Regions from separate parts of the Erwinia sp. AK-PDG3-5 genome, predicted to be linked through region 3. Evidence: predicted binding sites of a transcription regulator. Region 3 holds the regulator's gene; each other region holds the start of a gene.

Region 1 (3,430 bases), 2.1 Mb from region 3:
GTCGATCCGAAAAAACCCTTCGCCGGTGGCGTTGGCCTTAACACGCCTTTCGGTAAACTGGTTGGCGCCAACATCACTCCCGATCGTGACACCGGTATAGGCAACTGGAGTTTTGATGACTTCCAGCGCGCCATGTCCGAAGGGATTGGCCACGGTGGCAAGCGGCTGTACGGCGCCATGCCGTTCACCGCCTATACCAAAGTCTCCCGCCAGGATAACGCTGACCTGTGGGCGTATTTGCAGAGCCTGCAACCCATCCATCAGGAAATTGAGTCCAACCAGCTGCCCTTTCCGTTTAACGTCCGTACCAGTCTGATTGTCTGGAACTGGATGAACTTCGATAAGGGCGAATTCAAGCCGGATATGAGCAAATCGGCGGAATGGAACCGTGGCGCTTACCTGGTTGAAGGGTTAGGCCACTGCGGAACCTGCCATACGCCGAAAAACATACTCGGCGGTGACAAGAACAGCGCGTTCCTGTCCGGCGCGGTGGTCGAAGGCTGGTGGGCACCGAATCTGACCAGCGATGAGCATGCCGGTTTAGGCAAATGGACGCAGGAAGATATCGTCAGCTATCTGCGTACCGGCGTAAACCGGTATGACATCGCGTCCGGGCCGATGGCGGATGCGGTGAAGAACTCGACGCAATACTGGCGCGACGAGGATCTGAAAGCGGTCGCCACCTACCTGAAAGCCACGCCAAAACAGGGCGACGACAAGCCGGCAGCACTGGCCGCAGACGACAGTCGGATGAAAACCGGTGCAACGATTTATGAAGCGAAATGTTCTGCCTGCCATGCGCCTCAGGGCCAGGGCGGTAAGAATATCTTCCCTCAGCTGGCCAATAACCCGCTGGTGAATGCGCCGAACGCCACCTCGCTGATCCATGTGGTGGTTGCGGGCAGCCGTGGCGTGGATACCGATACCCGTCCAACCGCGCCAGCGATGCCTTCGTTTGCCGGCACCTTAAGCGATGAGGAAATGGCCGAGGTCATTACCTACGTTCGCAACAGCTGGGGTAATGCCGCATCACCGGTCAGCGCTGGCGATGTGAAGGACCTGAAGGAAGAACTGCGTAAATAGCGTCGCAGCGGAGCCTTGCAGGCCGTTTTAAAACCTGCACGGTAAAACCGGCTATGCCGCTTGCAGGGTTAGCAACAAGAGCAGCGTGAGGGATTGCGCTGCTCTTTCATTTCTAATCCGCCTTGCTAACCGGAATATAGAGCTCGATATCCCATTCGCCGCTCTGCGAACCGTCGTTCAGGTAGTGATCAAAACAGGGCCCTTCCGCCATCACATACCCGCTGTCGGGCAGCCACTCATCGAAAAATTGATACCAGGGTTTAGTGAAGTCACCGTCGTTCACATGCACCAGATTCATCGCATAGGTTCCGGCGGGAATAATACTGAGCCTGGCGCCCTCACTCCCTTCAGGCAGCTCGAAGTCGGTCGGCACGCCGATCACCGTTTCAATTTTCAGCTCTTCCGCGGGCACCGCCCGCGGATTACCGTGATACACGCCCATCCATGGGCCCATCACATTATGCTTACTGGTCCAGGCCACCAGTTTGTCAAAGCCTTCGGGTGCGGTGACTTCCCACGGGCCCACAAGATGAAAACCGGCTGTTTTGCTCTCTTCGCGCTCAACGATTTCAACATTCATCTTCTTGCTCCTCATTAGGATAACTGGTTAAACATACAGTCAGAAGCATGGATGATCGAGTAAAAAAGCCGCTGAAATGTTGTTTTGCGAGCCAGCCTGCAAAAGACTTTAGTCGGGCCGGGTCAGGCTGAAATCCTGCCACTGTTGGGCGAGTGCCTCGCGCAGATAATCGACAAACAGCCGCACGCGCGGAGGCTGTTGCTTGCCATTCAACCAGATAGCATGCAGTGGTGCGGCGGGAAGAGGATGGTCAGGGAGCACCTGAACCAGCTTGCCTGATGTGAGGTCATCTGCCACATCCCAGACAGATTTCACCACAATGCCGGCACCGTGCAGCGCCAGGCCGTGTGCAGCCTCCCCGGTATTGACGTGAAAACGGGCGTTGATCTGTACGCTGCGCTGCGATCCCCCGGCGCCAAAGGTCCACTCGGTGACCGGGTTATCGCCAGAGATAATGCAGCTGTGCGCGCTTAACTCCTCCAGTGACAGTGGCTCACCGGCCTGCTGCAGATAGGCAGGAGACGCGCAGAGCACCCGCTGATTTGGCACCAGTTCCCGTGCGACCAGCCGGGAATCCGCCAGCGCGCCGTAGCGTATTGCCAAATCGTAACCACTGGCCGCCAGATCGATCACCCGGTCGCTCAGGTGCAGATGCAATTTGACGCTCTGATGCTGTTGCATAAATCGGGTGACAATCGGCGACAGCCAGCGCTGCCCCATACTGTGGGAGGAAGTAATTCGCAGGGTGCCGCTGGCTTTGCCCAGCCTTGAGGAGAGCGCACTTTCTATCGAGTCAAGCTCCTGCTGCAGCCGTTGGGCATGCTCGGTAAACACCAATCCTTCATCGGTCAGCGAGACATGCCGCGTAGTGCGATGAAACAGACGCACGCCAAGCTGCTGCTCCATTTGCGTCAGCCTTTTACTGACCACAGCCAGCGATAATCCCAGCTGTCGCCCGGCCGCAGAGAGTGAACCACAGGCGACGATGGCGTTGAATAAGGCGATGTCACGGATATCTTTCAGCATAGCGATTCTCAATGTAGCGGCAACAATCCCTTGCAAGTGTTGCATATTCCGTCAAGAAAGCGAGAGGCATAAGCTTGAGGAAAACCTGAGGAGAAGATGATGACTTTTAAACAACAGCAAGTATTAGTGGTAGGCGGCAGTTCCGGGATCGGTGAAGCCATCACGGCGGCATTTGTGGCTGAAGGTGCCAGGGTGACCATTGCCTCACGCAGTCTGGATAAGCTGCAGGCTGCCGCAGCCCGACTGGGAGACGTCGAAGTTGCCGTGCTGGATACCGCCGACAATCAACAGATTGAACAGTTCTTTGCTGCGCATCCGGCCTGGGATCATATTGCGATTTCAGCAGCACAGACGCCGGGCGGACCGGTGAAAAGTCTGCCGCTGGACAGCGCTTACAGCGCAATGGAGAGTAAGTTTTGGGGAGCCTACAGGGTTGCCCGAGCGGCCAACATTGCCGAACGCGGCTCGCTGACTTTTGTGTCGGGATTTTTGAGCGTCCGTCCTGGCAAAACGGTTTTGCAGGGCGCCATCAACGCGGCGCTGGAGTCATTAGGACGGGGTCTGGCGCTGGAGCTTTCGCCGGTGCGCGTGAATACCGTTTCCCCTGGCGTGATTGAGACGCCGCTGTGGGCTGGCATGGAGCACGCAGCAAAAGCGCAATTCTTTGCCACTCTGCGCGAATCGTTACCCGCCAAAACCCTGGGGCAGCCGGAAGATGTGGCGCGCGCGGTGCTGTTTCTG
Region 2 (3,430 bases), 1.4 Mb from region 3:
AGATACACCGAACAGACTTCGGTATCCATTGCCAGGCAGATCTCATTGACCAGGATATCAAGCGCCTCGGTTAACCGGGGCGCACCTGCCACTTTTTCAACTATTTCGCGCAGCTGTGTGAGCATAATCTACGTGGCTTAACCTCTCTTCCGTCGATAAGCGGGCATATTTCGCTGTACGGTCGTCTCCTGCAGTGGCATGACCACGCTGGCGAACTCTTTCATCACGCGGCGGTAAACGTCGCGTTTAAACGAGACCACCTGACGAACCGGATACCAGAAACTGACCCAACGCCAGCCGTCAAATTCCGGCGTACTGCTGGTCTGCATATTGATATCTGCGTCATTGCACATTAGCTGCAAAAGAAACCATTTTTGTTTCTGGCCGATACAAACCGGCTTTGTGTCCCAACGCACCAAACGTTTTGGCAACTTGTAACGTAACCAGTTTCGGGTAGAGGCAAGGATGCGCACATCTTTGCGGTGCAAACCGACTTCCTCGAACAGTTCCCGGTACATCGCCTGCTCCGCGGTTTCACCCGCATTGATCCCACCCTGGGGAAACTGCCAGGAGTGCTGGCCAAAACGTCTGGCCCACAACACTTGTCCCTGCCTGTTACAAATTACGATACCAACATTCGGGCGGTAGCCATCATCATCGATCACTGGACTACCTCAAACTAAAACTCGGATGTTCTGATTGTTTCATACTCCTTACAGGTGGTAAACCACTGCTTTACGCCCTCAGCACGTGGCTGACGCGGGATAACTCACAGTTTTGCACTAAGTTATAAACAGAGAGGGGGCAGAAAGCGCGATCTTATTCACGTTTTCTGTGGATAGCTTTGTGCAGAACTCCCTTAACGGTTGGGGAAAACTTTTTGACGCGCAATCTGCCTCCGATTTTCCCGACGGATTAACTGACTCTAAAACCTCGGAATTATCCTGATTCCCACCGAAAATCGCCTCGCGTCATCCTGTTGTCACAGAGGGATATTCAGTGGCTGGTGAAAGATCGAACACCCGCGTTTTTATCCACAGGATATGCCGCTCACTTAAGCATAAATCGTGCAAAAAGTGGCAAAACAGCCGCAGTCAAGGCTGTAAATCGAAACAGTGTTCGCGTAAAAGACGAGTTATCCCATTTTTCTGTGGATAACAGGGGGGGTGATCCTGTTCATTGTCGGTGACAAGTCGGGCATAACCTTTTGCCCTGCTCTTTTTTAACGGGGCTGGCGGGGTAAAAAATCATGATTTATCATGCTATTATTCCTGTTTTGCACAATCCGCTTTGCCTTAATTTTCCCTGTGCAAAAGAGTGGTGCTTTTTTGAACGGCAACTGAGAGTTATCCATGAGTTCTGAATTTATTCCGCTAGCGCCGCCAGAAAACGAAACCGTGCTGCTGGATCGTGCCCAACAGCTGGCAGGCTTTACGCTGGGTGAACTGGCAGAAAGAGCGGGTCTGAGGATCCCGCAGGATCTGCGTCGTGATAAAGGCTGGGTTGGCATGTTACTGGAACGCTATTTGGGAGCCAGTGCAGGCAGCAAGCCCGAGCAGGATTTTGCCGAGATTGGTGTGGAGTTGAAAACCATCCCGATAGACGCGCTGGGTCGCCCACTGGAAACCACCTTCGTCTGCGTCGCGCCACTGACCGGTAACAGCGGCGTCACCTGGCAGACCAGCCATGTGCGGCACAAACTGGCCAGGGTTTTATGGGTTCCGGTTGAGGGTGACCGGGCGATCCCGCTGGCTGAGCGTCGGGTGGGTACGCCGCTGTTGTGGAGTGCCAGTGAGGAAGAGGAAGCGCTGTTGCAGCGCGACTGGGAAGAGCTAATGGATATGATTGTCTTAGGGCAGGTCGAAAAGATCACCGCCCGCCACGGTGAGGTGCTGCAAATCCGCCCTAAAGCTGCCAACAGCAAAGCGTTGACCGAAGGGATTGGCACTAACGGCCAGCCGATTATGACCTTACCGCGCGGTTTCTATCTGAAGAAAAGCTTCACCGGTCCCCTGCTGGCCCGCCATTTTTTATTGTAATCCGACGGGCTGACCGCCCCAGATAAAAGGAAAGCAGGATAGCAGCGCGACCACGGGTTGCGTATACTCCTCGTTTACTTTTCGTTTAGGAAGCAAAGTTAGCATGTTTGATTGGATTGCAGATCCCAATGCCTGGCTGGCCCTGGGCACGCTGACGATTCTGGAGATCGTCCTCGGCATCGATAATATTATTTTCCTCTCCCTGGTAGTCGCCAAACTCCCTAAACATCAACAGAATACCGCTCGCCGTGTAGGTTTAGCCGGTGCGATGTTAATGCGTCTGGGATTGTTAGCGTCCATCGCCTGGGTGATCCGCCTGACCACGCCGCTGTTTACCCTGATGGATCACAGCTTCTCCGCCCGCGATTTGATCCTGCTGTTCGGTGGCCTGTTCCTGCTATGGAAATCCAGCGCGGAGATCCACGAAACCATTGAAGGCGGTGATGCCGAGCATAAAACCAATGTGCATTCGTTTGTCGGTGCCATCGTGCAGATTATGCTGCTGGATATTATTTTCAGCCTCGATTCGGTGATCACCGCCGTTGGCCTGTCGGATCATCTGATTATCATGATGGCCGCCGTGGTGATTGCGGTGGGCGTAATGATGTTCGCCGCTAAAACCATTGGCGACTTCGTTGACCGTCATCCTTCGGTGAAAATGCTGGCGCTGGCTTTCCTGATTTTAGTCGGCTTTACGCTGATACTGGAAAGCTTCAATGTGCATGTTCCTAAAGGCTATATCTATTTCGCCATGTTCTTCTCAATGGCCGTGGAATGCCTGAACCTGATGCGCTCTAAAAAGAACCTCGCCTGATCCTTTACTGGCCGGTCACGCCGGCCAGTACCTCGCTCTGTAGTATCATCTTACGATTAATGTCAATGGCCCGACGTGCTCGCAGCACATTTTCGGACATCTACTACTGCGTCTGTCGCCAAAATGCGTTATTAATGGACATAACAGTATTCAGTAGCGGGCCTTAAGGGAGCGAAGTATGAAGTATATGTTTGGCGCAGCAGCGCTTATGTTGGCCACGCTGGTCAGCGGGTGTAGCAGCGATTACGTGATGGCGACTAAGGAAGGCAACATGATCATGACCCAGGGCAAACCTGAGATTGATAAAGAGACCGGCCTGGTGAAATATACCGACCGCTCTGGCCATGAATTACAAATCAACGGTGATGATGTTTCCTCCATCGTTGAGCGCTAAGTCAAATTAAGCCACCTTTGGCAATCCGTTGGTGGCTCTGTCCGCATTTCCCGATAAATCCCCTCTTCCCCCTGCAGCGAACGGCGGTTATAGTCAAATGCCGGACCTGAGCACGTACCGCGGGGCTATGCACCTCATTGCAGGCCGTTCTTCAGGTTCCAGAACCTTTTAATAATGTAAAAA
Region 3 (3,430 bases):
AAAGATAAAGCCACATTTTTAGCTAAAAGTGACAGCGAAAAGTGAAAAAAGGCAGGGAGATCAGCAGATAACGAAGCGGCAGGTGGGTGTAACGAATTATTTCAGCCCGCAAACCAACTGTTGTTGCGCCAGTGCCTGCGCCAGATGAGCCACAACGTCAGCCCACGCAGCAGCAGGAACACGGTAACGGCCAGCCACAGACCATGGTTGCCTAACGCCGGCACGGTGAACAGCGTCGCGCCGTAGCCCAGTGCCGCAATCAGCATGCCATTGCGCATTTCACTGGCGCGCGTAGCACCAATAAACATGCCATCCAGCAGATAACACCAGACCCCGCAGACCGGCAGGACAATCTGCCAGAACAGATAGGTGTCAGCCTGCTGCTGCAGCTCAGGGATGGAGGTCAGTAAGGCAACAATATGCGTGCCGGTCAGTCCATAGATAATCGAGAAGGCCAGCGCCACCAGTCCTGCCTGACGGCAGGCCGCGTGCCAAATCAGCAGCAACCTTTTTGCGTCCTTTGCCCCATAGGCTTCGCCGGAGCAGGCTTCTACCGCATAGGCAAAGCCGTCCAGCGCGTAAGCGGTGAAGGTCAGGAACATCAGCAATACGGCGTTGACGGCGACGACCTCACTGCCCAGCCGCGCCCCCAATATCGTCAACGAAACAAAGCACAGTTGCAGCAGTAAAGAGCGCAACATAATGTCGCGATTCAGCCGCAGCAGCCGGCCGAAATTGCCCTGCCAGGCGGTTTTCAGCATCGGCAGCGAAATGCCCCGCAGTTTCAGCACCCGCCAGACCATCACCAGCCCAATCGCCAGCGTGACGTATTCTGCAATCGCCGTGGCCGCCGCCGCACCCTGTACGCCCCAGCCCAGCCCCATCACGAACCACAGATCCAGCACGATGTTGACCAGGTTTCCCACAACCAGCAGGATCACCGGTGCACGGGCATACTGTACGCCCAGCAGCCAGCCCAGTAATACCAGGTTGGCAAGCGTCGCAGGTGCACTTAACCAGCGGATATTCATGAACAGGGTGGCCTGATGCAGCACGGCAGGATCGCCACCCACGACAGAGAGCGCCAGGTGGTTAAGCGGGGATTTCAGCAGAATGAACAGCAGGCCAGCCGCCAGGGCAATCAATAGCGGTTGCATCAGTGCACGTGCCAGCGCAGGTTTATCACCCGCACCAAAGGCCTGCGCCGTTAATCCGGTGGTGCTCATCCGCAGGAACAGCAGCAGCATAAACAGGAAGCTGGTCGCGGTAGTGCCCACGGCAACGCCGCCGAGGTAGGAAGGACTGTCAAGGTGACCAATGACCGCGGTATCCACCAGGCCCAGCAAGGGCACGGAGATATTCGACAGGATCATTGGCAGCGCCAGCCGCCAGAGTTGGTTATCTGAGGGAGAAAATAATCGCATGGTCATCCACTGTGCGACTGGCTTAAAAGCATCACGCAAGCTGAATATGCCAGTCAATAAGGCATACAGCTTACCAAAAGAGAAACGCGCCGCGAAAGCAGCGCGTTAAGGTCAGGCGTTTACAGCCAGTTGCCGTTGCGGATTACACCGACGGCCAGACCTTCAATCGACAGGGTCTGCAAGCGCAGATCGACCACGATCGGTTGGAATTCGCCGTTTTCAGGCAGCAGATGCACGATATTGCCCTGCTTTTTAAGGCGCTTTACCGTCACCTCATCGTCAATGCGCGCTACCACGACCTGGCCGTTACGCACATCCTGAGTCTTGTGCACAGCTAACAGATCGCCGTCCATAATCCCGATATCTTTCATCGACATGCCGCTAACACGCAGCAGGAAGTCGGCGCCCGGCTTGAACAGTTCAGGATCCACCTTGTAGTGGCCTTCAATGTGCTCTTGCGCCAGCAAAGGTTCACCTGCGGCGACACGGCCAATCAGCGGCAACCCTTCCTCTTCTTCCATCATCAGACGGATACCGCGAGAGGCGCCGGAAACAATCTCGATCACGCCTTTACGTGCCAGCGCTTTGAGATGCTCTTCAGCCGCATTCGGGGAACGGAAACCGAGCTGTGCAGCGATTTCTGCCCGCGTCGGTGGCATGCCGGTCTGGTTAATGTGGTCGCGTATCAGGTCATAGACCTGCTGCTGCCTTGCAGTTAGTGCTTTCATCCCGCCCCCTGGTTGTTTATACAGTCAGCTGTGAGTATATACAGGTATTTGTGCGTTGAAAACCTAAAGATGCGGAAAAAACAGCAGTTTGTCAGATTATGGAAAACGCGCCGTAATCAGGGAATTAGCAGCATTACCCAGACGAAAACAGCGAGTAATATCGTCAGCAAGACGGCAGCGGAGCCCATATCTTTGGCGCGACCCGATAAAGGATGCATCTCGCTGCCAATGCGGTCGACCACCGCTTCCAGCGCGCTGTTAAGGATTTCAACAATGATCACCAACATCACCGACCCAATCAGCAGCACCCGGGTGACGGCGTCCACATCCAGCCAGCACGCCACAATCACCGCGACAATGCCGGCCACCGCTTCCTGGCGAAAAGCCGCTTCGTTTTGCCAGGCGGCGCGTATTCCTTTCCACGAATAACCGGCTGCATTAATGATGCGAGTCAATCCGGTGACGTTATTTGCCATAATCAGGGAACCCTTTGAGATGTTTAACGTCAATGTCTGGGTGGCGCACATTTTGCAACACCACAGATCTCACTGGCGCTTTCTGGTATGCTTGCGGCGCTTTGCTAACAAGAGGCTTCATGGTATCTATGTCAGGTTGGCGTAACTTATATTATAACTTATTGAATTTACCAGTAAAATTCCTGGTAAAAAGTAAAGCGATTCCCGCCGAGCCGGTTTCCGAGCTGGCGCTGGATACATCGCGCCCTATTATGTATGTGCTGCCTTATGATTCAAAGGCCGATCTGCTGGCGTTGCGTGAGCAATGCCGTAAACAGGATCTGCCCGATCCTTTAGATCCGCTGGAAATCGACGGTACGGTTTTGCCACGTCATGTGTTTATCCATGACGGCCCACGCGTATTCCCCTATTTCGTGCCTAACGTCGAATCGGTAAAACTGTTCCACGAATACCTCGATTTGCACCGCAGCAACCCGCTGCTGGACGTGCAGATGGTGCCGGTATCCGTGATGTTTGGCCGTGCACCAGGCCGCGAAGTGCAGGGCGACGATCAGCCTCATCTGCGCGTATTGAATGGCATCCAAAAATTCTTTGCCGTGCTGTGGTTAGGCCGCGACAGCTTTGTCCGCTTCTCACCGATGGTTTCCCTGCGCCGTATGGCAACGGAACACGGCACCGACAAAATCATTGCGCAAAAACTGGCGCGCGTGGCACGCATGCACTTTGCCCGTCAGCGCCTGGCGGCCATTGGCCCGCGTTTGCCGGTGCGTCAGGATCTGTTCAATAAACTGCTGCAGTCCAA
Region 4 (3,430 bases), 1.4 Mb from region 3:
TGAGATTGCCCTGCCCCGCATCTTTGATACGTTGTTAGGCTGCGGCATTGCCTGGCTGGCGGTGGCATTCCTCTGGCCAGACTGGCGTTTTCGTCGGCTGTCTTCGGTTGCAGAACGCACGCTGACCGCTAACTGCCGCTATCTGGATGCCATCCTGGTTCAGTATCATCAGGGAAAAGACAACCGGCTGGACTACCGTATCGCCCGCCGTGACGCCCACAACGGTGATGCTGAGCTGGCTTCAGTGGTATCTAACATCTCCGCAGAAAAGAATGCTTCCGCCTCGTTGCGGGAAGCGGCGTTTCGTCTGCTGTGCCTAAACCACTCCTTCCTCAGCTATATCTCGGCGCTGGGCGCGCACCGGGAAAAGATCACACGGCCAGCCATGCTGCAATTAATGGATGATGCCGTCTGCTACGTCGATGATGTGCTGCATATTGATCTTATCGATGAACAAAAAACCCAAAGATTGTTGTCCAGCCTCTCTGAGCGACTGGCAGCAACGGAAGCCGACCCGGAAACCAAAGAGCCGCTGGTGCTTCAGCAAGTTGGTCTGTTGATCGCCCTACTGCCAGAAATCGCTCAGTTAAAAAAACAGGTCCTGGAAACTTAACGTTTTCTCAGTTCGCTCAGCGTCTGGTACAGCAAGGTTTCGCGGTGCCAGCCCCTGAGCTCTTCTTTGATTGCCACCGGCAGTGCTTCACAATGAAGCCCCTCGATGGCCCCCTGTAACGCAAAAAGGATATTTACCCCCAGACTTTTATTTTTCTCATGCATTTTTAACCAACTGCGCTTTGCGCCCAGCTGCTTTAACATCTCTGCGTTAGCGATACCTACCCGCCTGAGCTGCACTTCCAGTTTCATACTGAGATTAGGCAAATCCTTCAGCCGCCCCGAGTTTTGATGCAGTTTTTTATCCTGCATCGCCCCTTTTAGACACAATTGACAGAGCGCAATCAACTGTTCAGGCTCGGACCAAAGCGGGTTGTCAACGCGGTAGTATTCCAGCGCGACAGGGATCCCCCTTTTGTTAAACATCAACGGTTTCATCTTACGTTCAATGATATACGGTCTCACTTCTTCACAGGCCCTAAGATAGAGATCGCCCTCACTGACGAGCGCAAAGACCACGCTTTCCACTGATAAACTGTAGCCACCAAACTGGCTACGGCTATCTATCACGCCCAGCGAAGAAAGCTGACGTTTTGCCCTGATAATATTGCTTTTTGAGTCCTTCATATTCCGCATCCTTAACGTTGTAAGACATCCTGGTGTTTCTCCTTTCCTGCAGAAAAAAAATAGGCAATCGCCGTTACAAGTTCAATGAATGATTTGCTTTGCACCCTATCGATTTGTGTTTTTGCGAGGCGTTTTCAAAAAAATAAGGTTGATCTTTGGACACCCCCGCTATACTGTACATCCATACAGTAACCCTGCGAGCGAAGCCAATATGCAAACTCATTCCCTGAAATCTTCTTCTGTTAAAACTGGTGTGCGGACTGCTCCAGACTGTGCGAAAGCCCAGCCTGCAGCTGCGGCGGGCTTAATCAGTGAGCTGACTTACAGCGAGAATCAGCCTGCTATGACGCAAATGCTGCTGTTGCCCTTACTGCAACAGTTAGGAACTCAATCACGCTGGCAGTTGTGGTTGACGCCCCATCAAAAATTGAGCCGTAGCTGGTTGATCGAATCAGGGTTACCGCTGGATAAAGTGATGCAGATTCATCATTCCGGTGCTATTACTACCGTAGAAGCGATGATCAAAGCATTACAGACGGGAAATTACAGTGTGGTTTTGGGTTGGTTAACGGGCGAGATCACCTTAGAAGATCGTCAGCGGCTGCAAAAAGCGGCATTTGCTGGCAAAGCTTTGGGGCTGATTATGCGACCCGATCGGATCAATTCCGCCTCCTCCAGACCGTTTAATGGCTTAAAAATTCACTCTACTTTGTATCATTAAGTAAAAATAAGAAATTTCTCACGAGAAAATTCTGCAGCCGGCTCGTTAAGCCCCTGATTATGCTATGAGCCTGCGGGACAATGGTTTAGCGCCATTTTCCCCTCAGGTTTTACCTGTATAACCCGTCTGCAGATGTGTAAATTTGTGTACGAAAGCCTATTTTTTTGCTGACCGTCGTCACATCATACTTGTAAGTTTGCTGGTACGTTGTAGACTTTACGTCGCCAGGGTGCTCAATAATCTCCATTTTTTGGATGAGTCACAATCGAGCTTTATAACCCGGCGAAGGATTAATCAAAGAGCTAATTAAAGCTCATTGCCTATTTGGATGATAACGAGGCGCAATAATGAAAAAGACAGCTATCGCAATTGCAGTGGCACTGGCTGGCTTCGCTACCGTAGCGCAGGCCGCTCCTAAAGATAACACCTGGTATACTGGTGCAAAACTGGGTTGGTCTCAGTACCATGACACTGGTTACTACGGTAACGGTTATGCAAACAATGACGGCCCAACTCACGAAAGCCAGCTTGGTGCAGGTGCTTTCGGTGGCTACCAGGCTAACCAATACCTGGGCTTCGAACTGGGTTATGACTGGCTGGGACGTATGCCTAACAAAGGCAACGTAACTAACGGCGCATTCAAAGCACAGGGCGTTCAGCTGGCTGCTAAACTGAGCTACCCAATCACTGACGATCTGGACGTGTACACGCGTCTGGGCGGCATGGTATGGCGTGCAGACTCTACTCAGCAGAACACCATTACTGGCAACCGCCAGAGCGACCACGACACCGGTGTTTCTCCACTGGCTGCCGTTGGTGTTGAATACGCACTGACTCAGAACTGGGCAACCCGTCTGGATTACCAGTGGGTTAACAACATCGGTGATGCACAGACCGTTGGTGCTCGTCCAGACAACGGCATGTTAGCACTGGGTGTTTCTTACCGTTTCGGTCAGGACGAAGCTGCTGCTCCAGCACCAGCTCCAGCGCCTGCTCCAGCGCCAGTTGTTGAAACCAAGCGTTTCACTCTGAAATCAGACGTTCTGTTCACCTTCAACAAAGCTTCCCTGAAGCCAGAAGGTCAGCAGGCTCTGGATCAGCTGTACACCCAGCTGAGCTCACTGGATCCTAAAGATGGTTCTGTTGTTGTTCTGGGCTATACCGACCGTATCGGTTCTGACCAGTACAACCAGAAACTGTCCGAGAAACGTGCTCAGTCAGTAGTTGACTACCTCGTTTCTAAAGGCATCCCTTCTAACAAGATCTCTGCACGCGGTATGGGTGAATCCAACCCAGTTACCGGCAACACCTGTGACAGCGTGAAAGGCCGTAATGCCCTGATCGATTGCCTGGCACCGGATCGTCGCGTAGAAATCGAAGTTAAAGGCATCAAAGATGTTGTAACTCAGCCACAGGGCTAAGTTCTCTTTGATGAAAAAACCCCGCTTCGGCGGGGTTTTTTTTTGGTCT

The links. Region 3 encodes LexA, which represses DNA repair genes until DNA is damaged. Its sites were predicted from a motif close to TNCTGTATGTACATACAGNA; they were not measured.
Region 1: sbmC (DNA gyrase inhibitor SbmC) is a predicted target of LexA. The motif match lies at 1,685-1,704, and genes of this name have one in related genera.
Region 2: mutH (DNA mismatch repair endonuclease MutH) is a predicted target of LexA. The motif match lies at 1,099-1,118, and genes of this name have one in related genera.
Region 4: sulA (SOS-induced cell division inhibitor SulA) is a predicted target of LexA. The motif match lies at 1,411-1,430, and genes of this name have one in related genera.

What each region holds. Positions count from the first base shown of each region.
Region 1 covers NZ_CM165967.1:1,750,808-1,754,237, reverse strand. Annotated here, with positions in the region: gene AC1UKS_RS07885 (c-type cytochrome) at 1-1,083, shown strand, start outside; gene sbmC (DNA gyrase inhibitor SbmC) at 1,196-1,663, opposite strand; gene AC1UKS_RS07875 (LysR family transcriptional regulator) at 1,772-2,689, opposite strand; gene AC1UKS_RS07870 (SDR family oxidoreductase) at 2,786-3,430, shown strand, end outside.
Region 2 covers NZ_CM165967.1:1,013,847-1,017,276, reverse strand. Annotated here, with positions in the region: gene ptsP (phosphoenolpyruvate--protein phosphotransferase) at 1-125, opposite strand, end outside; gene rppH (RNA pyrophosphohydrolase) at 138-665, opposite strand; gene mutH (DNA mismatch repair endonuclease MutH) at 1,353-2,039, shown strand; gene AC1UKS_RS04645 (TerC family protein) at 2,143-2,853, shown strand; gene AC1UKS_RS04640 (YgdI/YgdR family lipoprotein) at 3,032-3,247, shown strand.
Region 3 covers NZ_CM165967.1:4,422,299-4,425,728, forward strand. Annotated here, with positions in the region: gene dinF (MATE family efflux transporter DinF) at 102-1,424, opposite strand; gene lexA (transcriptional repressor LexA) at 1,544-2,152, opposite strand; gene AC1UKS_RS20690 (diacylglycerol kinase) at 2,269-2,628, opposite strand; gene plsB (glycerol-3-phosphate 1-O-acyltransferase PlsB) at 2,757-3,430, shown strand, end outside.
Region 4 covers NZ_CM165967.1:3,018,521-3,021,950, forward strand. Annotated here, with positions in the region: gene yccS (YccS family putative transporter) at 1-613, shown strand, start outside; gene AC1UKS_RS14010 (TfoX/Sxy family DNA transformation protein) at 610-1,239, opposite strand; gene sulA (SOS-induced cell division inhibitor SulA) at 1,451-1,960, shown strand; gene ompA (porin OmpA) at 2,308-3,381, shown strand.